DNA from 4 places in the Streptomyces sp. C11-1 genome. Region 1 is predicted to be linked to each of the others. Evidence: riboswitches for the same ligand, from Rfam matches in the RefSeq annotation. Region 1 holds a riboswitch; each other region holds the start of a gene.
The links. A riboswitch is a leader RNA that binds a small molecule or an ion and turns the genes downstream of it on or off. The one in region 1 is predicted to bind cobalamin.
Positions count from the first base shown of each region.

Region 2: it holds a riboswitch for cobalamin, as region 1 does, so the genes downstream of both, RI138_RS05695 (cobalamin biosynthesis protein) here and metE (5-methyltetrahydropteroyltriglutamate--homocysteine S-methyltransferase) in region 1, are expected to answer to the same signal.
Region 3: it holds a riboswitch for cobalamin, as region 1 does, so the genes downstream of both, RI138_RS01395 (ABC transporter substrate-binding protein) here and metE (5-methyltetrahydropteroyltriglutamate--homocysteine S-methyltransferase) in region 1, are expected to answer to the same signal.
Region 4: it holds a riboswitch for cobalamin, as region 1 does, so the genes downstream of both, RI138_RS16230 (ABC transporter substrate-binding protein) here and metE (5-methyltetrahydropteroyltriglutamate--homocysteine S-methyltransferase) in region 1, are expected to answer to the same signal.

Region 1 is NZ_CP134500.1:6,426,342-6,433,473, forward strand. Features, by position in the region: gene cobF (precorrin-6A synthase (deacetylating)) at 129-971, shown strand; gene RI138_RS28400 (hypothetical protein) at 982-1,179, opposite strand; cobalamin riboswitch at 1,401-1,615, shown strand; gene metE (5-methyltetrahydropteroyltriglutamate--homocysteine S-methyltransferase) at 1,780-4,104, shown strand; gene RI138_RS28410 (Imm49 family immunity protein) at 4,271-5,236, shown strand; gene RI138_RS32445 (hypothetical protein) at 5,291-5,512, opposite strand; gene RI138_RS28420 (lysine N(6)-hydroxylase/L-ornithine N(5)-oxygenase family protein) at 5,668-7,059, shown strand; gene RI138_RS28425 (electron transfer flavoprotein subunit alpha/FixB family protein) at 7,123-7,132, opposite strand, start outside.
Region 2 is NZ_CP134500.1:1,296,318-1,303,449, forward strand. Features, by position in the region: gene RI138_RS05670 (hypothetical protein) at 1-102, opposite strand, end outside; gene RI138_RS05675 (alpha/beta hydrolase) at 288-1,415, opposite strand; gene RI138_RS05680 (class II aldolase/adducin family protein) at 1,549-2,208, opposite strand; gene RI138_RS05685 (inorganic phosphate transporter) at 2,486-3,754, shown strand; gene RI138_RS05690 (hypothetical protein) at 3,767-4,012, shown strand; cobalamin riboswitch at 4,167-4,321, shown strand; gene RI138_RS05695 (cobalamin biosynthesis protein) at 4,449-5,426, shown strand; gene RI138_RS05700 (cobyric acid synthase) at 5,467-7,098, shown strand; gene RI138_RS05705 (putative cobaltochelatase) at 7,095-7,132, shown strand, end outside.
Region 3 is NZ_CP134500.1:361,251-368,382, forward strand. Features, by position in the region: gene RI138_RS01390 (iron chelate uptake ABC transporter family permease subunit) at 1-1,037, opposite strand, end outside; gene RI138_RS01395 (ABC transporter substrate-binding protein) at 1,034-2,080, opposite strand; cobalamin riboswitch at 2,143-2,329, opposite strand; gene RI138_RS01400 (beta-ketoacyl-[acyl-carrier-protein] synthase family protein) at 2,487-3,710, opposite strand; gene RI138_RS01405 (acyl carrier protein) at 3,707-4,000, opposite strand; gene RI138_RS01410 (acyl-CoA dehydrogenase family protein) at 4,114-6,138, opposite strand; gene RI138_RS01415 (beta-ketoacyl-[acyl-carrier-protein] synthase family protein) at 6,200-7,132, opposite strand, start outside.
Region 4 is NZ_CP134500.1:3,680,553-3,687,684, forward strand. Features, by position in the region: gene RI138_RS16225 (FecCD family ABC transporter permease) at 1-992, opposite strand, end outside; gene RI138_RS16230 (ABC transporter substrate-binding protein) at 973-2,052, opposite strand; cobalamin riboswitch at 2,298-2,482, opposite strand; gene RI138_RS16235 (FBP domain-containing protein) at 3,098-3,604, shown strand; gene RI138_RS16240 (TerD family protein) at 3,983-4,567, shown strand; gene RI138_RS16245 (DUF5324 family protein) at 4,664-5,383, opposite strand; gene RI138_RS16250 (peptidylprolyl isomerase) at 5,665-6,192, shown strand; gene RI138_RS16255 (rhomboid family intramembrane serine protease) at 6,338-7,132, shown strand, end outside.

The DNA.
Region 1 (7,132 bases):
GGCACCCACTGCCCCGAACATATAGTTGGACGTCCTAGTAAGTCCACCCCGCCCGGGGTGTGGCTGGTGGATCACGGCCCGGTCCGCGACGCCTGGCATGATCGGCAGACATGGCAGACACGGCTGATATCAGCGAGGCACCACGGCACGTTCTCGTCATCGGCATGGGCGCCGGTGACCCCGACCATCTGACCCTCGCCGCGGTGAAGGCCATGCGCCGGGCCGATGTGTTCTTCGTCCTCGGCAAGGGCCGCGAGAAGGAGTCCCTGACCCGGCTGCGGCGCGACATCCTCGACGAGCACCTCACCGGCCCCTACCGGGTCGTGGAGGCCGAGGACCCGTGGCGCGACCGCACCCAGGACGACGGTGCGCGCTACGCCTCGGCCGTGCACGACTGGCGCCGCCGCCGCGCCGACATCTGCGAACGCCTGATCATCGAGGAGCTCGCGCCGGGGGAGTGCGGGGCCTTCCTGGTGTGGGGCGACCCGTCCCTGTACGACAGCACGCTCGCGATCCTGGCGGACATCCGGGGCCGCGGCACGGTGAATTTCGGCCATGAGGTGATCCCCGGCATCAGCAGCGTCTCCGCCCTCGCCGCCCGGCACCGCGTCACCCTGAACCGGGTCGGCCGCCCCATCCGCATCACCCCCGGTAGACGGCTCGCCCAGGGCTTCCCCGAGGACGACGGCGACATCGTGGTGATGCTCGACGGCCACGAGACCTTCACCCATCTGACGGGCAGGGGTCTGTGGATCCACTGGGGTGCGTACCTCGGCACCCCCGACGAGATCCTGGTCTCCGGCCCGCTCGACGAGGTCGCCGGCCGGATCAGCCGGCTGCGCGCGGAGGCCCGCGAGCGGCACGGCTGGATCATGGACACCTACCTGCTGCGGCAGGGGCGGGACGAGGCGGAAGGGGCGGGCCGCCCGGCGGAAGGCGCGGACGGCTCTGGGGGCGGCCCGCTCGGCTGACCGGCCGGCGTCAGCGCCGGGACTCGTGTTCCCGGATGACGCCCAGCCCGTGGCCGAGGCTCGGGCACTCGGCGCTCAGGTCGTCACCCCGCACCAGGTAGTTGTGCACCCGGCCGTCCGCCGGCCGCTCGATCGCGCGGTACTGCGTGCCGTTCACGGTGATCGTCCAGTCGTCGCCGTCCTGGGCCCACCCAACTGTCTTCTTCATATGGCGTTTTCCGTTCCTCGGTCGGCCCCGCCGGGGGTCGGCGGGCCGTGTAGTGGGAAGAAGAACGGCTTTTGACGCTCTGTGGTTCCGCCTTTCCTACGCCATTCGGTTACATCTGGGTCTCCGCCCCCGCACACCCAGAGGGGGCTTATTCGGGCACCCGTGTCTCACCTCACCGTTCGAAGTGTGAACAACGGTGTGCGCCCGGCGGTCTCCCCCTTAGGGTGACCGGTGCAGCTGGTTCGCCCTGTCCGCCAGGCAGGGAGTCGTAAGAGGGAACCCGGTGGGAATCCGGGACTGCCCCGCAGCGGTGAGTGGGAACGACCGCCGTCATACGCACTGGGCCCGGCCGGGTCTGGGAAGCGACGGCCAGTAGGTGTCTGCCCCGGCAGGCGTGCCCGCGAGTCCGAAGACCTGCCCGTTGCCCGCACGTGACCGTTCGCGTGCGGAGTTCCCGGTGACCTCGTGGGCGGGTCGGCGTAACCGTCAGGCGGACGGACACGGTCCAGTGTGTCCTGCTCTCCGCCCGATGCGTCACCCCTTCGTGTCCGCGTCCCGTCCCGGGATCAGCAAGCAGCCACGCTCGCGAAGGAGAGTCACGTGACAGCGAAGCCCGCAGCCGCGGCAGCACGGGCCACCGTGTACGGCTACCCCCGCCAGGGTCGGAACCGTGAACTGAAGAAGGCCATCGAGGGCTACTGGAAGGGCCGCGTCGACGCGGACACCCTCCGGCGGACCGCCGCCGAACTGCGCCGGGGAACCTGGCGGCAGCTCGCCGAGGCCGGAGTCCACGAGGTGCCGACCGGTGATTTCTCGTACTACGACCATGTTCTGGACACCAGCGTCATGGTCGGCGCTGTCCCCGCGCGGCACCGCGACGCCGTCCGCTCCGACGCCCTCGACGGATACTTCGCCATGGCCCGCGGCACCCAGGACGTCGCGCCGCTGGAGATGACGAAGTGGTTCGACACCAACTACCACTACCTGGTGCCCGAGCTCGGGCCCGACACCGTGTTCACCGCCGACCCCGCCAAGCAGGTCGCCGAGTTCAAGGAAGCCCTCGCGCTCGGCCACACCCCGCGCCCGGTCCTCGTCGGCCCCGTCACCTACCTCCTGCTCGCCAAGGCGGCCCCCGGTGTCGCCGCCGGCTTCGAGCCGCTGACCCTGCTGGACCGGCTCCTCCCGGTGTACGCCGAAGTCCTCGCCGGCCTCCGCGCGGCGGGCGCCGCATGGGTGCAGCTGGACGAGCCCGCCCTCGTCCAGGACCGCACCCCCGCCGAACTGAACGCCGCCGCCCGCGCCTACCGCGAGCTGGGCGCACTCGCCGACCGGCCCAAGCTGCTGGTCGCCTCCTATTTCGGGCGGCTCGGCGACGCGCTGCCGGTCCTGGCCAAGGCCCCCGTCGACGGACTGGCGGTCGACTTCACCGAGTCCGGCGCGGGCAACCTCGACGATCTCGCGGCGGCGGGCGGCCTGCCCGGCAAGCGCCTGGTCGCGGGCGTCGTCAACGGCCGCAACATCTGGATCAACGACTACGAGAAGTCGCTCGCCACCCTCGGCACGCTTCTCGGCCTCGCCGACCGCGTCGACGTCTCCGCCTCCTGCTCCCTTCTCCACGTCCCGCTGGACGCGGACGCCGAGCGCGACATCGACCCGCAGATCGCCCGCTGGCTGGCCTTCGCCCGGCAGAAGACCGAGGAGATCGTGGTCCTGGCCCGCGGCCTGGCCGGCGGCACCGGCGCCATCGCGGCCGACCTGGCCGCCAACCGCGCCGACCTGGCCTCCCGCGCCGGGGCCGCGCTCACCCATGACCCGGCCGTCCGGGACCGTACGGCGGCCATCACCGGAGCCGACGGCCGCCGCTCCCAGCCGTACCCCGAGCGGGCCGCCGCCCAGCGCGCCCACCTCGGGCTGCCGCAGCTCCCGACCACCACCATCGGCTCGTTCCCGCAGACCACCGAACTGCGCACCGCCCGCGCGGACCTGCGGGCGGGCCGGATCGACGAGGCCGGGTACGAGGAGCGGATCAAGGACGAGATCCGCGAGGTCCTCTCCTTCCAGGAGAAAGCCGGGATCGACGTCCTTGTGCACGGCGAGCCCGAACGCAACGACATGGTCCAGTACTTCGCCGAGCAGCTCACCGGCTACCTCGCCACCCGGCACGGCTGGGTCCAGTCCTACGGCACCCGATACGTCCGCCCGCCGGTGCTCGCCGGGGACATCTCGCGGCCCGAGCCGATGACCGTGCGCTGGACCACCTACGCGCAGTCGCTGACCGAGCGCCCCGTCAAGGGCATGCTCACCGGCCCGGTCACCATGCTCGCCTGGTCCTTCGTCCGCGACGACCAGCCGCTCGGCGAAACCGCCCGCCAGGTGGCCCTCGCCCTCCGTGACGAGGTCAACGACCTGGAGGCGAGCGGCACTTCGGTTATCCAGGTCGACGAGCCCGCGCTCCGCGAGACGCTGCCGCTGCGGGCCGCCGAGCATGCCGCGTACCTGGAGTGGGCGACCGAGTCCTTCCGGCTCGCCACCGCCGGGGTACGGCCGGACACCCAGATCCACACCCACATGTGCTACGCGGAGTTCGGTGACATCGTCCAGGCCATCGACGACCTCGACGCCGACGTCATCAGCCTGGAGGCCGCCCGATCCCATATGCAGGTCGCCCGCGAACTCGCCGCCCACGGCTACCCGCGTGAGGCCGGGCCCGGCGTCTACGACATCCACTCCCCGCGCATCCCGAGCACCGAAGAGGCGGCGGCCCTGCTGCGCAAGGGACTTGAGGCCATCCCGGCCGAGCGGCTTTGGGTGAACCCCGACTGCGGCCTGAAGACCCGCGGCTGGCCCGAGACCCGGGCCTCCCTGGAGAACCTGGTCGCCGCCGCGCGGCAGATCCGCGCGGAGCTGCCCACCGAAGCGGCGTGATCCGCCCCGGGGCGGGAGCGGCCACCGCTGCTCCCGCCCCGGGACGTTCCCGTACGGCCGGTGAATGTCCGATCCCGCTGATGACGTTCCCGTGCGGGCCGGGGAATGTCCGAGCCCGCTGATAGCGTGCCGCTTCCGGATCGAAGATCACGAAAGGGCTGCGGACGTGCGGGAAGTGACGTGTCATGAGGTGGACGCCCGGCGCTTGGGCGAGGCGTCGGAGGGTATCGTCGGGCGCGCCGTGGGGCGGTGGCACTGGATGCGCTACGACGACCCGGCCCCGCGGCGCATGGCCGAAGCGGCCGACGAACTGCTCGACCACGTCGCCGCGCGCACCGCGCAGGGAGCCGCGCTCGACGATGTGGCCCGCTCCGCGCTGCGCACGGCGGCCGAGTGCCGCCTGGGGGAGTTGAGCGTCGGCTGCTACCCCGACGGCGACCAGGAGATCTTCTTCCCGCTGATCGGCGAGAAGCTCAGCACCGAGGACATATCCTTCAGCGCCGCCTTCGGCCACGCGGGGGCGCAGGCCCCCTCGGCCCGGACCTGGCTGGACACCTTCGCGATCTGCGTGGCCAGCGGCCTCGTATGGGACTGGCAGCGGGTCATCGGACTGCTGCTGCGGGACGACTACGCGCCCGAGATCCACGAAGGAGTGCCCTACTCCCCGCTCACCTCGGCATCGGACCCGGCGGACCTCGCCGCGATGGACACCCTGTGCCTCTATCTGACCCGGACGGAGGGCCACCAGCCCCGCCACTGGCCCACCGTGCCGCTGTGCAAGCCCGATGCCGACGAGCGGAAACAGGCAGCCGCCGCGCTGGACGCCGCAGGCACGCCGACCCCCGATCAGCACCTGCTGCGCGTGCTCCTCGACGACGAACAGCACGCATTCGAAGAGGTGTTGGCGGCCCGGCTCGGCACCTACCGGGAGAGCGTGGGGCCCCACCCCGCGCCGCGGAGCCTGCTGCCGCTCGACGCCCTCGCCCTGGCCGCTCTCGCCGTCCAGGCGCACGGATGGGAGCTCGGCGTACGCTCCGGCTATCTGCCGCCCGATCTGCTGGGAAGTCCCGATGCGATGCGGCGGGCCGCGGAGTCCCGCACCAACGACCTGGGCGGCTGGTACGCGAAGTAGCCCCCGTGGCCCGGCGCGGGTGACTGCCCTTCGCGCGCATGAAGTTAGGTTAGCCTAACCAGCAAACCCCCGGTGGTGGATCTTTCCGCTCCGACCGAAGGGCTTCGCCATGCCGCGTCCGGGCTCACCGGTGAACCGGTCCTGGTCGTCGCCACCGTCCGCCGCACCCTGCTCGCCGGAGGTCGTGCCGTGCTCGGCCGGGCCGTCGCGGAGGACGGCGACGGCCGCCGTCGCCTGTGGCTCAAGGCCGCGCTGCCGCACCCGAAACGCCACCACGGCCGAACTGCTGCCGCTCCTCGACCTTGTGACGACCGCGGCGGAGCGTGCCGCGGCCGAAGGGACAGCGGACGGAGATGGCGGGGCCCCGGTGACGGAAAGACTGCCGCCATGACGTTGTTGACGAAGCGCACGAACCCTGTGGGAGGAACCCGATGACGTCCGGACCGCGAACGCCACCGCTCGATCTGCTCGGAGTGGGCGCAGGGCCTTTCAACCTCTCCCTGGCCGCGCTCGCCGACGGCGTACCCGGTCTGCGCGGCGCCTTCTACGAACAGCGCCCCGCGTTCCACTGGCACCCCGGGCTGCTCATCGAGGGGGCCACGCTCCAAGTTCCCTTCCTGGCCGACCTGGTGAGCCTCATAGAGCCCACCAGCCCCTGGTCCTACCTCAATTACGTCAAGATCCGCCGCAGGCTCTTCCCGTTCTACTTCGCCGAGAGCTTCCACATCCACCGCTCCGAGTTCGACAACTACCTGCGCTGGGTGAGCGCGGAACTCCCCTCCACCCGCTTCGGGCACCGCGTGGACACGGTGGCCTGGGATGCCGGACAGGGCGCGTTCGCCGTGGAGTTCACCCGGCTCGGCCCGGACGGTGAGATGTCCTCTTCCGGGTTGGCCCATGCCCGTAACCTCGCTCTCGGCGTCGGGACCGCCCCGTACGTCCCCGAGCCGCTGCGGGCCCTGGCCCAGGATGCGGCGGCCCTCGTCTGTCACTCGGCGGACTATCTGGGCCGGCGGGACCGGCTGCTGGCCGCCCGGCACATCACCGTCGTCGGCTCCGGGCAGTCGGGTGCCGAAGTCCTGCTGGATCTGCTGCGTTCCCGGCCCGACGGGGCGGAGGGACTGACCTGGCTGGCCCGGACCCCGGCGTTCGCGCCCATGGAGTACAGCAAGATCGGCCTGGAGCAGTTCACCCCCGACTACACCCGCTACTTCCACGGACTCCCGCAGGCCACCCGGGACCGGCTCCTGCCTCGTCAATGGCAGCTCTACAAGGGCGTCAGCGGGGACACCCTCGGGGACATCCACGACGAGCTCTACCGGCGCAGCCTCGGAGGCGACTGGCCCGACGTCACCCTCACCCCCGGCATCGAGGTCACCGGTGCGGCGGTCACCGACGCCGGGCGCGTCGAACTGAGCGTCGAGCACGGCCAGCAGGGGGCCCGGGGCCGCCTCACCACCGACGCGGTCGTCCTCGCCACCGGCTACCGGGAGCGCCCCGTGGACACGCTGCTCGCCGCCCTCGACCCGTACCTCGTCCGGGACGGCGCAGGCCGCCCCGAGGTCGATGAGGCCCAACGGCTCGTCCTCGCCCCGGAGATCGCGGGTTCCGTCTTCGTGCAGAACGCCGAACGGCACACCCACGGGGTCGGGGCGCCAGATCTGGGCCTGGCCGCCTGGCGCTCCGCCGTGATCGTCAACGCCCTCACGGGCAAGGAGACCTATCCGCTGCCGGACAGGACGGCCTTCACCACCTTCGGCCTGGAGGGCGTCTCGCGCGACCGTAGGGGGGCGCCTCGCCGCTCCGCCGGAGAACGGCTGTAACGGCTCTGGGCCGCGCGGTGGGTTCACCGTGCGGCCCAGAGGCGGGGTATGCCTGCCCGGGGATCAGCCCTTG
Region 2 (7,132 bases), 5.1 Mb from region 1:
TACGGCGTCGGCGAGCACTGCCCTGGCCTGGTGGGCCAGTTCCGTGCGCGGCGGGGTGCCCTCGGGCGGCCGCGGGGCCGGCCTGGTGCGCCGGGTGGTCACGGCCTTGCGGGCGGTGGCAAGGGGTCGCGGGCGGACAAGTCGCAGCCTGGAGTCGCGCGGGGTACGGGACGTCACGGGGAGCAGTCTTGCCCCTGACGGCCCGAAAGCCCAAACGGAAGGCGTTTCACCGGCAGACGCAAGGCCTCGCCGGTACCGCCGACAGGGGGGCCGATCACCGCATCGGCTCACATCAGGGGCGTGAGGAAGCGGCGCAGGGTCTCCTCGTAGCGGGCCGGGTCCGCGTTCCACATCGCCGCGTGCGGAGCCTGCGCCACGGCGTGGAGGCTGACCAGGTCCGGACGGCGGGCGACGAGTTCACGGGAGGGCCCCCAGGGGGCGATCGAGTCGTCGGGCCCGTGCAGGATCAGGGTCGGGGTGCGCAGCGCGTCGGGCACCGAGGTGTCCAGCAGCGGGGCGCCGCTCATCCCGGTCCGGCCCTGGGCGGCGCGGACCGCCAGCGGCAGCAGAGCGGCCGGGACGCCGCGGGCCGCGGCCAGGGCGCGCAGGGTGACCGGCCAGTCGAGCACCGGGGAGTCGAGGACGAGGCCGCTGATCCGGTCGCGGAGCGGGGATTCGACCGCGGCGAGCAGGGCCATCGTCGCGCCGGTGGACCAGCCGTGCAGGATCACGTTCGCGGCCCCGTAGCGCAACGCGTGGCGCAGGGCCGCGTCGACGTCGCGCCACTCGGAGGCGCCGAAGTGGCTGAGGCCGTCGGCGGAGCGGGGGGCTCCGGGGTCTCCCCGGTAGGCGAGGTCGAGCACGGGGAAGCGGTGCCGGTGGAGGAAGCCCATCAGGTTCATGGGGTGGGCCCGGGTGGTGCCGAGGCCGTGCACGGTGATGACCCAGGTGCGGCGTGCGCCGGGCACGTACCAGGCAGGCAGCGTTCCGAGCTCGCCGGGGATCTCCACCTCCCGGTGGTCGAGGCCGAGGTCGCTGCCCGGGTCCCCGTCGTACAGCTCGGTCGTGAGCCGGACCTTCGCGCCCGGTTCGAGGAGGCCGTGGATGACCCGCTCCAGCCTGCGCACGACGGTGTCGGCGGCGGCGGAGGCCCCTTCGACGACGGGCCCGACCACCGCGTGGACATCGGGGCCTGCCAGCCCGTACGTACCGGGCCGGAGCGCGGAGAAGGAGCGGGTGAGGGTGACCTGTCCGGCCGCGGTGGCGTGCACGGTGAGTCTGCGGTCGGCGGGCAGGGACCGCCCGGGGGCCGCCTTGAGGGCGGCGTCGCTGGCGTACCGGCCGGCCGCGACCGCTGCCGCACCGGCGCCGAGGATCGTGGTGACGGCCGTTGCCGTCGCAGTTGCCGGGCGCACGGCTCCAGTGTCGGGGGGCGAACGGCGGGGTGCCAGCGGGCGGGGGCCGTGCGGGGCGGGCACGAGCCGTGCGGGGCCCGCGCCCCGGGTCCGCCCGCGCCCCGCGCCCCTCCCCGCGCCCGGGCGCTCCGGATCAGCCCGGCTGGCCGTAGGTCCTGAGCGCCTCGGTCACCTCGGCGAGCTGGGCCTCGCTGAGCAGGGCCGGGGTCCGGCCCGGTACGGAGTCGGCCGTGAGCCAGAGCCGGCACAGCCACTCCAGCTGGGCCGTGCGCTCGTAGGCCTGGTCGAGGGTGTCGCCGTAGGTGACGGTGCCGTGGTTGGCCAGGAGGCAGCCGGTGCGGTCGCGCAGGGCGGCGAGCATGGCGTCGGCCAGCTCCGGGGTGCCGTAGCGGGCGTAGGGGGCTGTGCGGACGGGACCGCCGAGGATGGCGGCCGCGTAGTGCACGAGCGGCACCTCGGGCAGCAGCGTGGAGACGGCGGTGGCGTGCACCGCGTGGGTGTGGACCACGGCGGCGGCGCCGGTCTCGCGGTAGACCGCGAGGTGGAGGGGGAGTTCGCTGGTCGGCCGGAGGTCCCCGATGACTTGGCGGCCGTCGAGGTCGACGCCGACCGTGTCACGGGGGCCGAGCCGGTCGTAGGGCACCCCGCTGGGCGTCACCAGGACCAGGTCTCCGGCACGGGCGGACACATTGCCCGAGGTGCCGACTACGAGGCCGTCCGCGGCGCTGCGGCGGGCGGTCGCGACCACCTCCTCCCAGACCCGGGCGACGGATTCCGGCTGCTGCTCGCTCATGGGGCGAGCGTAGGGGCGGGAGACGGAAACCGGAACGTCGTGCCCCACGTGACCGGGATCTCTTCCGGGGCCGGAAACGCCCGCCAAAAACTTCACCAACGAGCGGTAAAGGGCAGACCAGACGGCGCCCCAGGGGACTCCCACCGCCCCTCCCGCACACAAGCGGAATCAGTCGCCCCTGGTTGGGGTCACCACAGCGCCCTGCTCAGTTCATCTTCCGTTCACCCAGGTTGCCTACGGTCCACGAGCCACTGACGCCGAACGATTGCCTGGGTAAATGGAACACATCACGCTGCTGCTTGCGATTGTGGTCGTAACAGCTCTCGTGTTCGATTTCACGAACGGTTTCCACGACACCGCCAACGCGATGGCGACCACCATCTCGACCGGCGCGATGAAGCCCAAGACAGCGGTGGCGATGTCCGCCGTTCTCAACCTGATCGGCGCCTTCCTGTCGGTGGAGGTCGCCAAGACGATCTCCGGCGGGATCGTCAACGAAGACGGCATCAGAACCGAGGTCATCTTCGCGGCGCTCGTCGGCGCCATCCTGTGGAATCTCCTGACCTGGCTGGTCGGCCTGCCCTCCAGCTCCTCCCACGCCCTGTTCGGCGGTCTGATCGGCGCCGCGGTCATGTCGGCCGGCTGGTCCTCGATCAACGGCGGCACCGTCGTCACCAAGGTGCTGCTGCCCGCGATCGCCGCTCCGCTCGTCGCCGGTCTCGCAGCGATGCTGGCCACGCGGCTGACGTACCGGATCAACCGGAACGTCACCGACCCGAACCAGCTCAAGTCGACGGCCAAGGGCTACCGGACCGGGCAGATCGCCTCGGCCGGTCTCGTCTCGCTCGCCCACGGCACCAACGACGCCCAGAAGACGATGGGCATCATCACCCTGGCCCTGGTGACCGGCGGCGTCCTCGCCCCCGGCTCCAACCCGCCGATGTGGGTCATCGTCTCCGCCGGTGTCGCCATCGCGCTCGGCACCTACCTCGGCGGCTGGCGCATCATCCGCACCATGGGCAAGGGCCTGACCGACCTCCAGCCGCCGCAGGGCTTCGCCGCCCAGACCAGCGCGGCGACCGTCATCCTGGCCTCCTCGCACCTCGGCTTCTCGCTCTCCACCACCCAGTCCTGCTCGGGTGCCGTGATGGGCGCGGGCCTCGGCCGCAAGGGCGGCGTGGTCCGCTGGTCCACCGCCACCCGGATGTTCGTCGCCTGGGGCCTCACGCTCCCGGCCGCGGGTCTGGTCGGCGCGGGTGCCGAGTTCCTCACCAAGCAGGGCCCCTGGGGTGTCGCCGTCACCGCGGCCATCCTGGTCGGCGGCTCCTTCGCCATCTGGCTGGCCTCGCGCCGCCAGCCGGTCGACCACACCAACGTCAACGACACCGAGGAAGCGGCGGCGAACGAGCCGCAGGGCGTCGTCACCACCGCCATCGCCGCGGTCTCCCCGCCCCCCGCGGGCGCACCGGTCTCCGACCTCTCGACCACCATCCCGGCCCCGGCCGCGGCACCCGACGACACGCCCCGCCCCGCGGCCACGGTGTAAGGACAGATCCGTATGAAAATCGACTGGGCAGCTCTCGCCTCCGTCTTCGGTGTCAGTCTCGTGATCACCGTCGCGCTGGTCGGCGTCTTCACCCTGGGCATCGTCGCCCTCTCCAAGCTGTCGGCCCCGGCCGGCGGCAGCGGCTCCGGGAGCGGTGCCTCCGGCGGTACCGCCGCGCTGGCGCGCACCAGCGCGTACGCCTGCTTCGCGGCGTGCGCGGCGGCGGTCTCGTACGGGATCTATCTGATCGTCGCCTGACGCGTCCCACGGCACCCCTCATCGGGCCGGACACACCTCGTGTGTGTCCGGCCCGATGTGCGTCTGCGCACACCTGGCCTCCGCAGGTCAACAGCAAGTTGACGGCTGTTCTCGCAGCGTGGTGGACTGCCGGAGCCATTCACGGCGACAGCAGAGGAAGCCGGTGCGAATCCGGCGCGGTCCCGCCACTGTCACCGGGGAGCACTCCCCCACACCGGACGTCACGACCTGTCGGGACACCGGATGTCACGGCCCGTCGCGCACGGGCTGGAAGGCCGGGGGAGCTGCGGATCCGGGAGCCAGGAGACTCTCGTCGCCGCTCTCGTCGAACCAGGGCGCGGACCCTGAGTTAAGGACCTATGCCATGTCCGGCCGCCGTGCGCCGCATCCAGTGCCCCCTCACTCCGGAACGCCCCGACCCACGACGGGCTGAGCCGTGCGTGCCGATCGCCTCTTCGCGTACGGCGCCACGGCCGGAATGGTCGCCGACGCGCTCTTCGGCGACCCCCGGCGGGGCCACCCCGTCGCCGGGTTCGGCCGGGCCGCCGCGCGGGTGGAGTCCCTGCTGTGGCGTGACGACCGGGGCCGGGGCGCGCTGCACACCCTCATGTGCGCCGGAGGCGCCGTGGGGGCCGCCGCGCTGGCCGCCCGTGCGGTACGGGAGCGCCCCGCGCTCGCCGTCGCGCTGACCGCCGCCGCCACCTGGTCGGTCGTCGGCGGTACGTCGCTGGGCCGGGAGGCCCGCGCCATCGGGGGCGCGCTGGCCGCCGGGGACCTTGAGGTCGCCCGGGAACGGCTGCCGCATCTGTGCGGGCGCGACCCGCACTCCCTGGACGGGCCTGGGATCGCCCGCGCCGTCGTGGAATCGGTCGCCGAGAACACCTCGGACGCCGTCGTCGGCGCGCTCGTGTGGGGCGCCGTCGGCGGGGTGCCCGGACTCGTCGGCTTCCGGGCCGTGAACACGCTCGACGCGATGGTCGGCCACAAGTCGCCCCGCCACCGCCGTTACGGATGGGCCTCGGCTCGCCTGGACGACCTCGCTGGGTGGCCCGGCGCCCGGCTGACGGCCGCGCTGGCCGTGGTGGCGGGCGGGCGGCCGTCCGAGGCCGTACGCGCCTGGAAGGCGGACGCGGGGCGCCACCCGAGCCCGAACGCGGGACCGGTGGAGGCCGCGTTCGCGGGGGCGCTCGGCGTACGACTGGGGGGAACGCTGGCGTACGCGGGGCGCGTGGAGCACCGGCCCGTACTGAACGGGGAGTCCGGCCGGGACGTGCGCGGCGACGACATCGAACGCGCGGTGCGGCTGTCGCGCCGGGTGAGTGCGCTGGCCCTGGGTGTGTGCGTGGCGGCGCGGATGGTCGCGGGGCGGGCCGCCGGGCGGTCGGCTGCGGGACGAAGGCGGGGGCGGTCATGAACGGTCCGGCACGGAACGCGGTACGGGAACGGGAGCGGGCATGAGTGGTGGGCTGCTGGTCGCGGGGACCACATCGGACGCGGGCAAGAGCGTCGTCACGGCGGGCATCTGCCGCTGGCTGGTGCGCCGGGGCGTGAAGGTCGCGCCGTTCAAGGCGCAGAACATGTCCCTCAACTCCTTCGTGACCCGCGAGGGCGCGGAGATCGGGCGCGCCCAGGCGATGCAGGCGCAGGCGGCCCGGGTGGAGCCGACCGCCCTGATGAACCCGGTGCTGCTGAAGCCGGGCGGCGACCGGTCCAGCCAGGTGGTCCTGATGGGCAGGCCGGTCGGTGAGATGAGCGCCCGGGGCTACCACGGGGGGCGTCAGGAGGCGCTGCTCGGGACGGTCACGGACTGCCTGGAGCAGCTGCGGTCGGCCTATGACGCGGTGATCTGCGAAGGGGCCGGTTCGCCGGCCGAGATCAACCTCCGCCGGACCGACATCGTGAACATGGGCATCGCGCGGGCGGCCCGCTTCCCCGTGCTGGTGGTCGGGGACATCGACCGGGGCGGGGTCTTCGCCTCGTTCTTCGGGACGACGGCGCTGCTCGGCGCCGAGGACCAGTCGCTGGTCGCGGGCTACCTGGTGAACAAGTTCCGGGGCGATGTCTCGCTGCTGGAACCGGGGCTGGACATGCTGTACGGGCTGACCGGGCGACGGACGTACGGAGTTCTGCCGTACGCCCACGGACTCGGCATCGACGAGGAGGACGGCCTGCGGGTGTCCCTGCGGGGTGCGGTACGGGAGTCGGTCGTGGCTCCCCCGCACGGTGAGGACGTGTTGCGGGTCGCGGTGTGCGCGGTGCCGTTGATGTCGAACTTCACGGACGTGGACGCGCTGGCCGCCGAACCGGGCGTCGTGGTGCGGTTCGTGGACCGGGCCGAGGAGCTGGCCGACGCGGACCTGGTGGTCGTGCCCGGGACGCGGGGCACGGTGAAGGCGCTGGCCTGGCTGCGCGAGCGGGGTCTCGCGGACGCGCTGGTGCGGCGGGCGGCGGAGGGCCGGCCGGTGCTGGGGATCTGCGGCGGGTTCCAGGTGCTCGGTGAGCGGATCGAGGACGAGGTGGAGTCGCGGGCGGGGGTCGTGGACGGGCTGGGGCTGCTGCCGGTGACCGTCCGCTTCGACCGGGCCAAGACGCTGGCGCGGCCGGTGGGTTCGGCGCTGGGTGAGGTGGTGGAAGGGTACGAGATCCACCACGGGGTGGCCGATGTGCGGGGCGGGGAACCGTTCCTGGACGGGTGCCGGGTGGGTGCGGTGTGGGGGACGCACTGGCACGGGTCGCTGGAGAGCGACGCGTTCCGGCGGCGGTTCCTGGCGGAGGTGGCCCGGGCCGCCGGGCGACGGTTCGTTCCTGCGCCGGACACGAGTTTCGGGGTGTTGCGGGAGGAGCAGTTGGACCGGCTGGGGGATCTGGTGGAGGAGCATGCGGATACGGACGCGCTGTGGCGGCTCATCGAGGGCGGGGCGCCGGCCGGGTTGCCGTTCGTGCCGCCGGGGGCGCCGCCGTTGGGGGCGGGTACGTCGTCGGAGAGCCGGAGCGCTGCCCCGGACCCCGCTCCTCGATCGCCGGAGGGGCTTGTAGTGACCGCTCACGTCAAAGCTGAAGAGCATGTCAACGAGGAGGCCAAGTGAGTACGCCGTATCCCTTCACCGCGATCGTCGGGCA
Region 3 (7,132 bases), 6.1 Mb from region 1:
AGGGCGGTGACGACGCCGACCGGCACCTCCTGCGGGTCCAGGACGGTCCGGGCGAGGGTGTCGACCCACACCAGGAACACCGCTCCGGCGAGCGCGGTGACCGGGAGCAGTCGCCGGTGGCCCGAACCGGTCAGGGCACGGGCGGCGTGCGGCAGGACCAGGCCGACGAAGCCGATCGCCCCGGCCGCGCTGACGAGGGCGGCGGTGAGCAGGGCGGTGGTGCACAGCAGCACGATCCGGGTGCGGCCCACGTCGACACCGAGCGCCGCGGCCGCGTCCTGCCCGAAGGCGAAGGCGTCGAGCGTACGGGCGTGAGCCAGGCAGACCACCAGGCAGACGGCGAGGACGGCGGAGCAGAACGCGACCTCGCTCCAGCCGACGCCGCCGAGCGAGCCGAGGAGCCAGAACAGCACCCCGCGGGTCTGCTCGGCGTCGGCGGAGGTCATCACGACGAAGGAGGTGAGGGCGGAGAAGAGCTGCATCGCGGCGACGCCGGAGAGCACGACCCGGTCGGTGGTGCCGCCCAGGGTGTGGCTGAGCAGCAGCACCAGGGCGAAGGAGCAGATCGCCCCGACGAAGGCCCCGGCGGACAGGGACACCGCTCCCCCGCCGACGCCGAGCACCACGATCACGACCGCCCCGGTCGAGGCGCCGGAGGAGACGCCGAGGACGAACGGGTCGGCCAGCGGGTTGCGCAGCAGGGACTGCATCACCGTCCCGCACACCGCGAGCCCCGCGCCGCACACGGCGGCGAGCAGGGTCCGGGGCATCCGCAGGTTCCAGATGATGCCGTCCCTGATCGGGCTGAGCTCCGAGTCGCCGATCCCGAGGTGGGCGGCGACGGCCGACCAGACGTCGGGCACGGAGATCCGGGCGGGCCCGATGGTCACGGCGACCGCGACGGAGAGCAGCAGGAGCAGGAGGCCGCCGGCCCAGAGCAGCACGGCGAGCGGCCCGCAGCCGCGGGCCGGGCGGGGCCGGTCGGTGAGGGGCGGTGTGCCGGCCCGCTCCCCGGCCGTACGGCTGCCCGTACTCAACCCGCGAGGCCGAAGTCGCGCAGTCCGGCCGCGACACGCTCCAGGCCCTCCACGGTGCGGATGGTCGGGTTCATCGCCTGGCCGCTGAGCAGCACGTAACGGCGGTTCTTGACGGCGTCCATGGTCTTGGTGACCGGGTTGGACTCAAGGAACTCGATCTTCTTCTCGGCGCTCTCGGCGGTCTGCATCGTACGGCTCAGGTCGCCGATGACCAGGACGTCGGGGTTGCGGTCGGCGACGGTCTCCCAGCTGATCTGGGGCCATTCGTCGTGCGTGTCGTCGAAGACGTTCTTCGCGCCGAGTTCCTTGGTGATGACTCCGGGGGCGCCGCAGCAGCCCGCGAGGTAGGGGGCCTTGGAGTCGGAGAACCAGTAGAGGAGTGACGCTTGGGAGGCGTCGATGCCCTCGGTGGCCTTCTCCACCCGCGCCTGGAGCTTCTTCACCAGGGCGTCACCACGCTCGGGTACCCCGAACACCTGGGCCAGTTCGCGGACTTCCGTGTAGACGCTGTCCATGGTGAGGGGTGCGGTACGGGCTCCGTCGCCGCCGCCGCTGTTGTCCTTGCCGGTGCAGTCGGCGGGCGAGATGTAAGTGGGGACGCCGAGCTTCTCGAACTGCTCGCGGGGGGCGACGCCGCCCTTGGCGAGGGTCGAGGCGAAGGAGGCGCTGAGGAAGTCGGGTTCTTTGTCGAGGACCCTCTCCGACGACGGCCGGTTCTCGGATATCCGCTCGACGCGCGCGTTGGCCTTCTCCAGGCCCTTCATGACCGGGTCGCTCCAGGTGGCGCTGCCCGCGAGGCGGTCGGCGAGGCCGAGCGAGAGGAGGATCTCCGTCGACCCCTGGTCGACCGAGACGGCGCGCTGCGGCGGGGCCTTGACCGTGACGGTGCGCCCGCAGTTCTTGAGGGTGACCGGATAGCCGTCGGCCTTGCCGCCGCCGTCGGCGGCCTGGTCGGTGGTGGTGCCGCAGGCCGTCAGCAGGACGAGTCCCGCGGCGAACAGGGCAGCGGTGCGTATCGGGGCGGGCAGGGCCGTGGGCAGCACGAAAGGACCTCGGTGTCTCTGGGCCCAGCCGCGGAGCCCGTCGTACGGTTCCCGTGCCCCGGTGCGGGGCGCGGGCGCCAGCAGGTCTTCGGACTCGGGTTCGTCCGGGCGGGACGCCTTCCCGGAGCAGGTGAGTACTCCAGTGGCCGTGGCCCCGCCCGTCCCCCTCACCGCTGCGCGTCAGTTCCGGTTTCGCACCGGATTCCCTGACCCCGTCGTTGGGGTTCGACTGGCCCCGGCAAGCTATCACGCGCCTTCGCACGGAATCAGAGGCGGTGAGGGTGCGCTGCGGACGACGTCCGGGAAGGCGGCCGGACGGGCCGTGCGGCGCGGGATCGTCCCGCCGCACCGGCCCGCCGGCTTCCGTTACGGCGTTACGGCGCTACGGCGTTACGGCGTTACGGCGTTACGGCGCCTGTAGGGCGATCACCGCGTTCTGGCCGCCGAAGCCGAAGGAGTGGCTGACGGCACGCCGGACGGGCAGCTCGCGCGGCGTCTTCGTGACGCAGTCGATGTCGAACCAGGGGGCCGGGGCGTCCAGGTTCGCGATCGGCGGGATCAGCCCGTGCTGGAGCGTGAGGATCGTCAGACCGGTCTCGATGGCCCCGGCCGCCCCCATGCAGTGGCCCAGCACGCCCTTGGGGGCGGTGACGGGCGGCCGGTGCGGGTAGGCCCGGCCGATGAGGGCGGCCTCGGTGGCATCGCCCTGGGGGGTGGCCGTCCCGTGCGCGTTGACATGGCCGACGTCCTCGGCGCGCCAGCCCGCGTCGCGCAGCGCGGCGTCCACGGCCGCCCGTGCGATGTCCCCCGAGGGGTGCGGGCTGGTGGGGTGGTGGGCGTCGGTGGTCTCCCCGACGCCCGTGATCAGGGCCCGGGGCGCGGCCCCCCGGGCGCGCGCCTCGCCGGCCCGCTCCAGGACCATGACGGCGGCGCCCTCCCCCATGACGAGTCCGGCCCGGTCGGCGGCGAAGGGGCGGCAGAGGCGGGCCGGGTCGCCGTCCCGCGGGGCCGCCGCGCCCGAGCGGGCGAGGCCTGTCATGGCGACCGGGAACACGATCGACTCGGTGGCCCCGGCGATCGCGATGTCGCACCGGCCGAGGGTCAGCAGGTCCCGGGCCACGGACAGCGCGGTCACCCCGGACGAACAGGCCGTGCACGGCGCCAGGCTGGGCCCGGTGGCCTTCATCCGGATGGCGATCTCGGCCGCGGGCATGTTCGGGATGGTGAGCAGGATGCCCGAGGGCGAGGTGGCCTCGGGTCCCCGCCGTTCCAGGGCGACGGCCTGTTCGGTGAGCCCGGCCGATCCTCCGCTGCTGGTGCCGACGACGACGGCGACCCGGGCTCCGTCCCAGCGCGCCGGGTCGAGTCCGGCGTCCGCGACCGCTTCCCGGGCGGCGAGTACGGCGAACTTGACGTACCGGCCCATACGGAAGGCCGTACGTCCGCCGACCGCGTCGTCCAGGTCGATGCCGGAGACCGTGCAGGCGAAGTCGACCGCGCAGCCGTCGAGTTCGGGGACGGTCCGGGCGGGCGACCGCCCGGCCAGGACCCCGTCCCAGGTGGTGTCGGTGGTGGTGCCGACCGGGGTGATCATTCCCAGGCCGGTCACGGCGATGGCGGGTCGCTTCATCGGGTGTTGCTCACCGGCACCGTGGCCCCGGCCGCCGCGCCGCCGACGGTCGCGTCGCCGCCGACGGCCGCGTCGATGAACGCGGAGACGTCGGCCAGCGTGGCGTCCTTGTACAGCTTCTCGGAGTCGGCGTCGACGCCGAGGGTCTCCTTGATGATGACCGCGAACTCTGCCACCGCCAGGGAGTCCATCTCCAGGCTGTCCATGGTGGATTCCGGCAGGATCTCGGCTGCGGGCACCTTGAACGTCTCGGTCAGCACCTCGGTGATCTTCGGGTGGATGGTCTTCACGGTGATTCCTCTTCCTCTGTGTGTCATCGACGTCGTGTGATCGGCGTCGCTGGAACGGCAGGTGGTCGAACGCGGCAACCCACCGCCGAAGTAACTGGAAGACGATCTTCCGGTTACGCCCTGGGGCGAACCGATTCGTCTACGCTCACCTGCGACTTCTCGAACCATCGAGAGACCATGGACGTGGTTCCCCAGTACGCCAGCAGGACCCCGCGGACGCCCAGCGCCGCCGCCCTCTCGCGCAGCGGGCGCCTCCTGCTGCCGCGGGCGGGACGCCGGAACTCCCCGGGACGGCCCCCGGCTCCGGCCATGCGGCCCCGGTGCCAGGGCCCCTCGGGGTCGTCGTAGGCCGCCGCGTAACCGGGCCCGGCGATCGGCCAGTCCGACATCAGCCGCTCCGGCAGGGCGAAGGACTCCACCAGGGCGGGCGTGTGCCGGGCCACGGCCGCGATCGCGTCCTCCACCGCGTCGGGGAGAAACGTGACCTGATCGGCGGTCAGCCGTCCGGTGGCGAGCAGGTCGCCGCTGTTGCGGGCGACCCACCGCAGCGCGAACAGCCGCCGGAGCTCCGTGAGCCGATCACGCGCGGGCCCTTCCGGCAGGGAGGCCACGGCCTGCTCGAACGCCTCGCCCGCCTGCCGGTAGCCGTACGCCTCGACGCCGAGCAGCGCGGCCGGGGAGGCGGCGTTCCAGCGGCCGAGCCGGTCGCCGGGCGGGGCGGCGCTCATCCGCTCGCGGGCGCGGGCGAACCACAGGTCCTCCACGGCCGTGAGCAGCCGGTCCAGGAACGCGGGCTCGTCGAGGTCGCCGGGCCCTTCGTCCACCGCCGACTCCCTCGTGGTCGCGCTGAACAGCATCTCGGCGGCGGCCTTGGCATGCACGGCCAGGTTGTCGCCCTCGGCGGTGATCGCGCCCTCGATGCCGGTGAACAGCTCGGTCATGCCGTTGTTCTCCAGCAGCCCCTGGGCCCCGCACCTCTCGCGGCACTCGACGATGACGCCTCGTGCCTGCCAGGTGATCCAGCCCTTGGCAACGGCCACCAGACGCTCCGCCTCGTCCCGGTCGGCCTCGGGAGCCGACTCCCAGCGGTCGAGCGCCCTGCGGTGCAGCAGGCTCATCGCGAAGACGGTCGCCATCGCGTTCGCCAGCGGCCCGTGGTGGGTGCGGTGGGCGTAGACGGGGACGCGCTGCGCGGCCCGCGATCCGGTGATCAGCCGGTGGCCCGCGTAACGGACGGCGATGGCCAGGGTGACCCGGGCGGAACCGACCGCGCAGGCGCTCATGGAGAGCTTGCCGGGGGTGACACGGCCGATGGAGGCGAGGAACCGCCTTCTGCGGTTGGCCAGTTCGCTGGTGAACCGGCCGTCCTCGCCGATCCTCCCCTGCGCACCGTCGAGCAGCGCGTCACGCGGGACGAAGTACCGGTCGAAGGAGGTCAGGCAGTGGTCGACCGGCGAGCCCATCCGGGCGGGCAGCCGCCGCACCCGTACGCCCGGCAGGGCGCGGACGTCGTCGGTGAGGGGGGTGAGGAAGAGGAAGACGCCGTGGTCGGCGCCGTCGGCGAGCAGCCTCGCCGCCACCACACCGGACTTGGGACCGCCGGCGGGGCTGGTGTTGGGCATGAACTTCTGCGCCCCGGCGTGCGGGGTGTGCAGGACGAAGCCGTCGCGTTCGCGGTCGTACGTCGCGGTCGTCTCGACGGCCGCCGCGTCGTTGCCGTGGGCCACCTCCGTACAGAGGAAGGTGCCCACGCGCCGCAGGGCGAGGTAGTCCGACAGATCACGGAGTGTGCCCGGGTCATGGTCGAGGAGGCTGCCGAGGAAGAGGTTGTAGTGGATGCCCGCGACGGTGGTCAGCGCCGGGTCGACCGGGCCGAGCCACTCGTGCAGGGCGGCGAGTGCCCGGGGGTCGGCGGCCAGCCTCGCGCCGCTGTCCAGCGCGTTGTTGAGGATGCGCAGCCGGTGGTAGGAGAGGGCGAGCCGTTCGTCAGGGGTGCCGCCACCGGGGCGGCGAAACGGTTCTGTTGTGAGCAGTCGCCGCCAGAAGCCGTGCTCCCGGCGGAAGTTCGGTCCGAAGAGCACGCCGGTGAGCAGGTCGTTCGTGGACGGCGGGGCCGCGTCGTTCGTGGTTACGGTCACGGTATGGGAACGATCAAGGAACGGCGAGGACACCCCTCGCCGTCCCAAACGGCCGTACGGATCAGGTGCGTTGGAAGGCCAGCGCGACGTTGTGTCCGCCGAAGCCGAAGGAGTGGCTCACGGCCGTCTCGATCCGCCGGGGGCGGGCCTCCTTCAGCACGCAGTCGAGCGGGAACGCGTCGGGGAGCGCGTCCAGGTTGGCGATCGGCGGAATGATGGAACGTTCCAGCGTCAGGACCGTGGCCACGGCCTCGATCGCGCCCGCCGCCGCCAGGGTGTGTCCGACGACGCCCTTGGGCGCGGTCACCGGCGGGCGGTGCGGGAAGAGCCGGGAGATGAGGGTGGCCTCCATGGCGTCGTTCAGGGGCGTGGAGGTGCCGTGGGCGTTGATGTGGTCGACGTCGCCGGGCGCCCAGCCCGCCTGGTCCAGGGCGGCCTGCACGGCCCGTTGGGCGCCCTGGCCGTCGGGGGCCGGGGCGGTGGGGTGGTGGGCGTCCGTGCTGGACCCGGCCCCGGTGAGCAGGGCGCGCGGACGGCCGCCCCGGGCGCGGGCCGTCTCCGCCCGCTCCAGGACGAGCATGGCGGCGCCCTCCCCGATGACGAAGCCGTCCCGGTCGGCGGCGAACGGCCGCGAGGCCCCCTCCGGGTCGCCGGTGCGGGTGGACAGGGCACCCATCCGGGCGAAGGCGGTCACCACCAGCGGGGTCAGGACCGATTCGGCGCCGCCCGCCACCACCACGTCGCAGCCGCCGCCGAGCAGCAGGTCGCGGGCGACGGCGATGGCCGTGGCCCCGGAGGCGCAGGCGGTCGCGGGGGCGAGGCTCGGGCCGCCCGCCTTCAGCGCGATGGCGACCTCGCCCGCCGCCGCGTTGGGGATCATCATCGGGACGAGCAGCGGGGAGACCGCGTCGGGGCCCGAGCCCGCGAGCTTCGCCGCGTTGTCCACCAGCACGGAGACACCGCCGACGCCCACGCCGAGGACCACCCCGACCCG
Region 4 (7,132 bases), 2.7 Mb from region 1:
TCGGCCACGCCCAGGTTGCGGGTCACGGTGTCGATGACGGTGAGGTACGCCGCACCCAGGCCGAGGCTCACCGGGATGAGTACCCGGTGGTCGGGGCCGACCCACAGCCGGGCCAGATGCGGCACCACCAGCCCCACCCAGCCGATGACGCCGCTCACCGCGACCGCTCCGGCGACGACCGCGGCCACCGCGGTGAGCAGCATCCAGCGCAGCTGCCCCGGGCGCAGTCCGAGGATCTTGGCGTCCTCGTCCCCGAGGGAGAGAACGTTGATCCGCCAGCGCAGTGCGTAGATCAGCGCCCCACCGAGCAGGACCGGCACCGCGGCCACGGCGACCTTGCCGTAGGTGGCCGTGGCCAGACTGCCCAGCAGCCAGAACACGATGGACTGGAGCTCGCCGTAGGGGTCGGCGAGATACGTGAGCAGGGAGACCAGCGCCGAGAAGAACGCTCCGACGACGATGCCGGCGAGCACGATCGTCAGCGGTGGCGCGGGTCCGCGAACCCGGCTGGTGGCGAACACCGCCACCAGCGCGAGCAGCCCGAAGCCGAACGAGCCGAGAACCAGCGCGGCCGACCCCAGGCCGAGCACGATCGCGAGCGCCCCGCCGAAGGACGCTCCGGAGGAGACACCGAGGATCTGCGGGCTGACGATCGGGTTGCCGAAGACTGCCTGGAGCGCCGCACCGCAGACCGCGAGCCCCGCGCCGACCAGCATGGCCAGCAGTACCCGCGGCAGCCGCACGTGGAGCACGGCGGCCTCCTCGGTGTCCGACCAGGTCCGTTCGACCGGGAGTATCCGCCCGAGCAGGATCCGTACGACGTCGTCGAAGCCGACCGTGTAGCGGCCGACGCCGAGGGCGATGACGCCGATGAGCAGCACGGCGACCGGCAGCCCGATCAGCGCTGAACGCTGCCGTCGGCGCCCGATGGCCGGCACGGCAGCGGGGCCGGTGCCGCGCCCCTCTGTCCGCTCAGCGGCCGAAGTCGTCATAGTCCCGGGAGCCGGAGTTGGCCGACAGCTTGAGGATGGTGTCCAGCTGGCTGTCGGTGGGCTCGGCGCCGTAGAGGAAGGCGTACTCACGGACGACCTCGGCCCGCAGTCCCGCGCCCCCGGTGCCGTGGACCAGACCGGCGAGCCACTGCCACATCAGCGGTGACTCCTGGCTGGGCGGATCCCACCGGTATCCGCCCAGCGGCACCTTGTAGATACGACGCCCCCGCACAGCCCGCAGGCTTGCCAGCGCGGGGTCGTCGTACATGTCCTGTGGTGTGGCCGGGCCGAAGTTGCCGAGCAGGATGATGTCGGGGTCCCACCTCAGCAGCTGTTCGACATCGATGGTGGCCTGTTCGGCCTTGATCTCGGCGGCGGGATTGCGGCCACCGACGAGCTCGGTGACGAAGTGGTTGTACGAGTCGCCCCCTCCGACCTGCAGACCGTCGGCGGCTCCGCGCAGATAGAGCACGGACGGCGGGGGGCCCGCTCGGCCGGGAATCTCCGTGCGCAGCTTCTTCAGCCGCCGGCGCATGCCGTCGGCGATACGGTCGGCCCGGTCCTGCTTGCCGAGCAGCCGGCCGTACATGGCGATGGCGCCCTCCAGGTCCGCCTGGGTGCCATAGGTGAGCTGAGCGACCTTCAGACCCGCTTTGCGCAGCGGGTCGACGATGCCCGGGCCCCGGTCTCCCCACTGGATCACCACATCAGGTCGCCGTGCGAGGACGCTCTCCACATTGGGTGCGAACTCGGCACCGGCCACATCGGTGGGCACCTTGAGCAGCTCCGGATGCGCCTCGCCCAGGAAGCTGCCCTTGATCGCGGTGAGTGACGCGGCGTTCATACCGGCCAGCACATCCGGCCCCCCGTTCACCGCGACCACCATGGACGCGGCGGGCAGCGGGATCGTCACCACCCGGCGTGCCGGTCCCGGCAGTTCGAGATTCTTACCGGTCAGATCGGTGACGGTCAGCCCCTTGCCGGACTTCTCCTGCCCGGTACGTCCGCAGGCGGTCCCCAGGAGGGGCAGGGCGGCCGCGGCGAGCGCGCCTCCCAGCAACCGGCGACGCGAAACGTCCAGGCTCGGCCGGGGGCCAGGGGGTGTCCTCCGGGAAAACACGGCAGGCATCCGGGTTCCTCTCGCGTCCGGGGTACAGGCCGCCAGGGGACCGGCACCCGGGACGGCGGCGCACGTCGGCTTCGGCCCACCGGGCCGCACCCGCCGCATGCCGAGCACCCGAACGAACCTGCCGCACATACCGTTGCGGCAGGCCGCTTGCACGCCTCCTGGGGTCCACGCCCCGTGGATGGTGTCCGCGACAGGTCAGTGTCCTGACTCCCGGATCGTCGCTCACCCCGACCTTCCAGCCTTCCGGCCGTGGTCGTGCGTGGGGTCCGCTCCCCGGTCACAGTGGCGGGACCGTGCCGGATTCCCACCGGCTTCCTGGTTCCCGTCGCGAGCGTAGATGACCCACAGTAGCCAACCCGTCCGCACGGCGAAAGAGGGCCAGGTCGGCGCACTGGCGCAGGGGCGGACAGTCATGCCGGGCCCGGGACCTGAGGGTCCGTTGCGGGACCATGGCTCTGTCCAAGGCCAGGACCAGGAAGGAGACTGTCGATCCCGCCCTCCGGCTCCATGCCGACCACATCGTCCGCGCCGACCCCGAGCCGCCTCAGGTGGTGGGCCAGGCGTTTGGCCTGAGCCGCTCCTGCGGGCGGCAAGGGTGGAATCTCCGCCGCAGGCGAAGAAGTCGTCGTTGCGCGCGGACTCGGAGAGGCCGAGAACACAGACGAACATACCCGAGAGTCGTGCCTCTATTTGTTTTCCTGAGATGATGCGCGCAGGCTCGTCTGCTCCGACTGCAAAAGAGAGAGTCCATCGGTGCTGCGGACTTTGCCTGTCCGGAGCGGTACGGCTCGATTCCGTACTTCGCAGCGGATGAAACGAGCGGAGTCGGTGGCTCACCTACCTGCATGACGGCAACGCGAGCACCCGGCATATCGGGCAATAGTGGTGCAAACTGGATCGCTATTCCTTCAGGTTCGGCGGTCTCCACCGAAAATCACGCGTTCCCCCCTGGGTGCCTCCGATATATTTACTGACCATGGACCCATTGAGTGAGAAAGTCATCCGGAATTCCTTTGTGAACTGCACCAAGGGGGAGGCGTCCCGGCTGCGCCTGCCGCTCGGTTTCGGCGAACTTACCTGGGAAGACCTGGACTTCCTCGGCTGGGTCGACCCTGGCGCGCTGCTGCGGTCGCACATCGTCATGCCGGGACACGGCGGGCCGCGCGCCATCACCCTGCGTGTTTCCAGCGCCGCCCGGAAGGGCGTGATGAAGTCCAGCATGTGTCAGATATGCCTGACCCCGCATTCGTCGTCCGGTGTCAACCTCTTTGTCGCGCCGCTGGCCGGCCCATCCGGACGGCAGGGCAATACCGTGGGCATCTATATGTGCGCGGACCTGGCCTGTTCCTTGTACATGCGCGGGAAGCGGCAGCCCAAACTGCGTTTCAGTCAGTACGAGGAATCGCTCACCCTGGACGAGCGCATCGCGCGAGCGATGGACAACCTCAACAAATTCGCGGACAAGGTGGCGGGGATCGCCTGAGAGACAGGCCGGACCGAATACGTCGGACGCCCCTGCCTCGTGTTGTTTCCGGGGGCGGGGCGGGCCGCGCCGAAGTCCTGCGTCCACCCGTCGGGCACCCGCGAGTACGTCGAACGGGTCTCGCACATGCGCGCGGAGGTCCGCACCCTCGCCGACCAGTTCATCCGACCGGACGATCGCCAAGCGCATGGGCATGTCCGTGCGCGCCCGCCGCCGCAACGTCGCTGAGATCATGGAGCGTCCCGGTGCCGAGAGCCGCTTCCAGGCGGGCTGCCCGCTGCGCACCGGACGGACATCTTCACCATCCCCGAATCCCCGCAGGGCGGAGCACCAGGCACACTTCATCCGTAAACAGTCGAGCCACCAAAGGACTCAGGCATGATCACGCTGAAGAAGGAAGACGGCCCGGCGGATCTGGGCGGGGTGACCCACCTGTCCATCGGGGTGTCCTGGGACCCGACCGTCGGGAGCAGCGGCGGGCTGATGGGGAAGATCCGGCAGAAGGCCGGGACGGACCTCGACCTGATCGCCATCGCGATGCAGGGCGAGGACCCCGTACGGCTGGCCGGTCTGGACTCCCTGGACCCGCTGGGCAACGGCTCGCTCGTGCACAGCGGTGACAACCAGACCGGGCACGGGGACGGCGACGACGAGACGGTGACCGTCGAGTTCGCACGGGTGCCGTCGAACATCACGGCCATCGTGTTCGTCGCCGCCGCGTACAAGAAGCGCAGCGCCTTCAAGAACGCGCGCAACATCAGCTTCAAGGTGTACGACGCGACGGGCGGCAGCACGCAGCAGGTCGCCGACATCTGGCCGAGCCTGCTCACCCAGGACAACGGCTGCGCGGTGGCCAAGGCGATCCGGGACGGCGCGGGCTGGAAGCTCCAGGTGATCAACGAGACCGGGAAGATCAAGCAGGGGGACGAGCAGGCCCTGATGCGCTTCGCCGTGAGCAAGTAGAGAGGGCGCGAGCAACCAGGACGACGCACGAACGCGGCTGCGGAACCACCGGGGTGGTTCCGCAGCCGCGTTCGTGCTCTCCCCGGGCCTTCGCCGTCAGGGCCGGTCGTCCGGGCCGGGGTTGTCCCCGTTGCCCGCCTCGGCCTCGGCCTGCTTGGCGCGGACCTCCGGGTCGAGGTCCGACCGGTCGCTGCCGTCGACCGAGCTGAGCGGCGAACGCTCGTCGCCGACCTCGGTGGGGGCGGGCGGCTCGACCAGCCAGTCCGGGTTGGCCTGCTTGTCCCACCAGCGCCAGGCGGCGTAGGCGCCGCCCGCGAGGACCCCCAGCACCAGGAAGCCCTTCGCGGCCCGGCCCGCCTTGGCCCGCCGCTGGTGCTTCCTGGCCAGCTTCTGGATCTCCTTGGCCGTCACCTGCGTCCGCAGCGCCGCCAGGGCCGCCGCGCTGCGGGCGGAGGCCTGCTCGGCCATGGGCTGGGCCACGGCGCGGGCGTGCTCGACGCGCGGCGCCGTGTAATCGGCGGCGCTCCGTGCGGCCTTCCTGGTCGAGGCCGCCGCACGCTGCGCGGCCTCGTCGACCCGGGGCGGCACATGGCTCCGGGCCTGTTCGATGCGCGGTGCGAGATGCGAGTCGTACTGGACACGGGCCTGTTCGGCCGCCTTGGTCACCTTGGGTGCGAGTCGCACGCGGGTCTCGTGCGCGTAATGGGTCGCCTGCTCCTTGGCCGTGCCGGCGTAGGGCGCCACCACTTCCGCGGCGTGCCGCGCGCTGCACTTCGCCGAGTCGGTTGCGGCGCGCACGCTGTCGATGCGGGTCACGGGATCCTCCTCCTTGGTGGCGGGTAGGTACTCCGCCTGTCCGCCCAGTTCGAAATCATGCCTGCCGCGGCCATGACCGGCATGCGGGACGGGCATCCGGGTCATGATCGCCGTTTGGGGTCATAACGGTGTATCCGAAGTGTGCCGACGACAATGCCACGGTTCGCTCCTGAACGCGCCGTTTCGCCCGGCATCCGGCCGTACGTTTCCCGGTCCGTGGGAGGATCGGCGGACGTCGGCGGAGGATGCGGACGTCAGCGAAGGATGAGGGAAGGCGGATCGTGGCCGAGCAGCTTTACGCCACTCTGAAGACCAATCAGGGCGATATCGAGATCCGGCTCCTGCCGAACCACGCCCCCAAGACCGTCAGGAACTTCGTCGAGCTGGCCACCGGGCAGCGTGAGTGGGTCAACCCCGAGACCGGCGAGACCACCACGGACCGGCTGTACGACGGTACGGTCTTCCACCGCGTCATCAGCGGTTTCATGATCCAGGGTGGAGACCCCCTGGGGAACGGCACGGGCGGTCCGGGCTACCAGTTCGCCGACGAGTTCCACCCCGAGCTGGGCTTCACCCAGCCGTATCTGCTGGCCATGGCCAACGCGGGGCCGGGGACGAACGGCTCGCAGTTCTTCCTGACGGTGTCACCCACCGCCTGGCTGACAGGCAAGCACACCATCTTCGGCGAGGTGGCCGACGATGCGGGCCGCCGGGTCGTCGACGCCATCGCGGCCACCCCGACCAACCCGCGCACCGACCGTCCCCTGAAGGACGTGGTGATCGAGTCGGTGGTCGTCGAGACCCGCTGACGCCCGCCGACCGCTCCGCGGCACGCCGCTGACACCGGCCGGGAACCAACCGCCCCGCCCGTCCGTACATGTTCATAGCGGGCCGGCGGGGCGGTCGCGTCCGCGCCGCCGGAAGCACGAGGACCCGAGAGGCAGGCCAGGAGCGATGGACCAGCAGCCGCCGCCAGACCGTGACGCCTCGGCGGGCGGCGTGCCGACGCCGACCTGCTATCGGCACCCGGGCCGCGAGACGGGGATCAGCTGTACGCGCTGTGAGCGGCCGATCTGCACCGAGTGCATGGTCAGCGCCTCGGTCGGCTTTCAGTGTCCCGACTGCGTACGCCAGGGTTCCGGCACCGGCCACCACCCGGCGGCGAGCCGTCCGCGCACCCTGGCGGGCGGGACGGTGGCCGCCGATCCGCGGCTGGTCACCAAGATCCTGCTCGGCATCAATCTGGCGGTCTTCGTCCTGGTCGCCGCAGCCGGTCCCACCCTGCTCAACGATCTGACGCTGCTCGGGCGGGCCTGGGACCCCACTCCGCCGCCGGGGTCCATCGAGGGCGTCGCCGAGGGCCAGTGGTATCGCCTGGTGACCTCGATGTTCCTGCACCAGGAGGTGTGGCACATCGGGTTCAACATGCTGGGGCTGTGGTGGCTCGGCGGACAGCTGGAGGCCGCGCTCGGCCGGTCCCGCTATCTCGCGCTCTATCTGCTGTCCGGCCTCGCGGGCAGCGCGCTGACCTATCTGATCGCCGCGCCGAACCAGGGGTCGCTCGGCGCCTCCGGCGCGGTCTACGGCCTGTTCGGCGCCACCGCGGTCCTGATGCGCCGGATGAACTACGACATGCGCCCGGTGCTGGTGCTGCTCGCGCTGAACCTGGTCTTCACCTTCACCTGGGGCGGTATCGCCTGGGAGGCGCACGTCGGCGGTCTGGTGGCGGGCGTCGCCATCGCTCTCGGC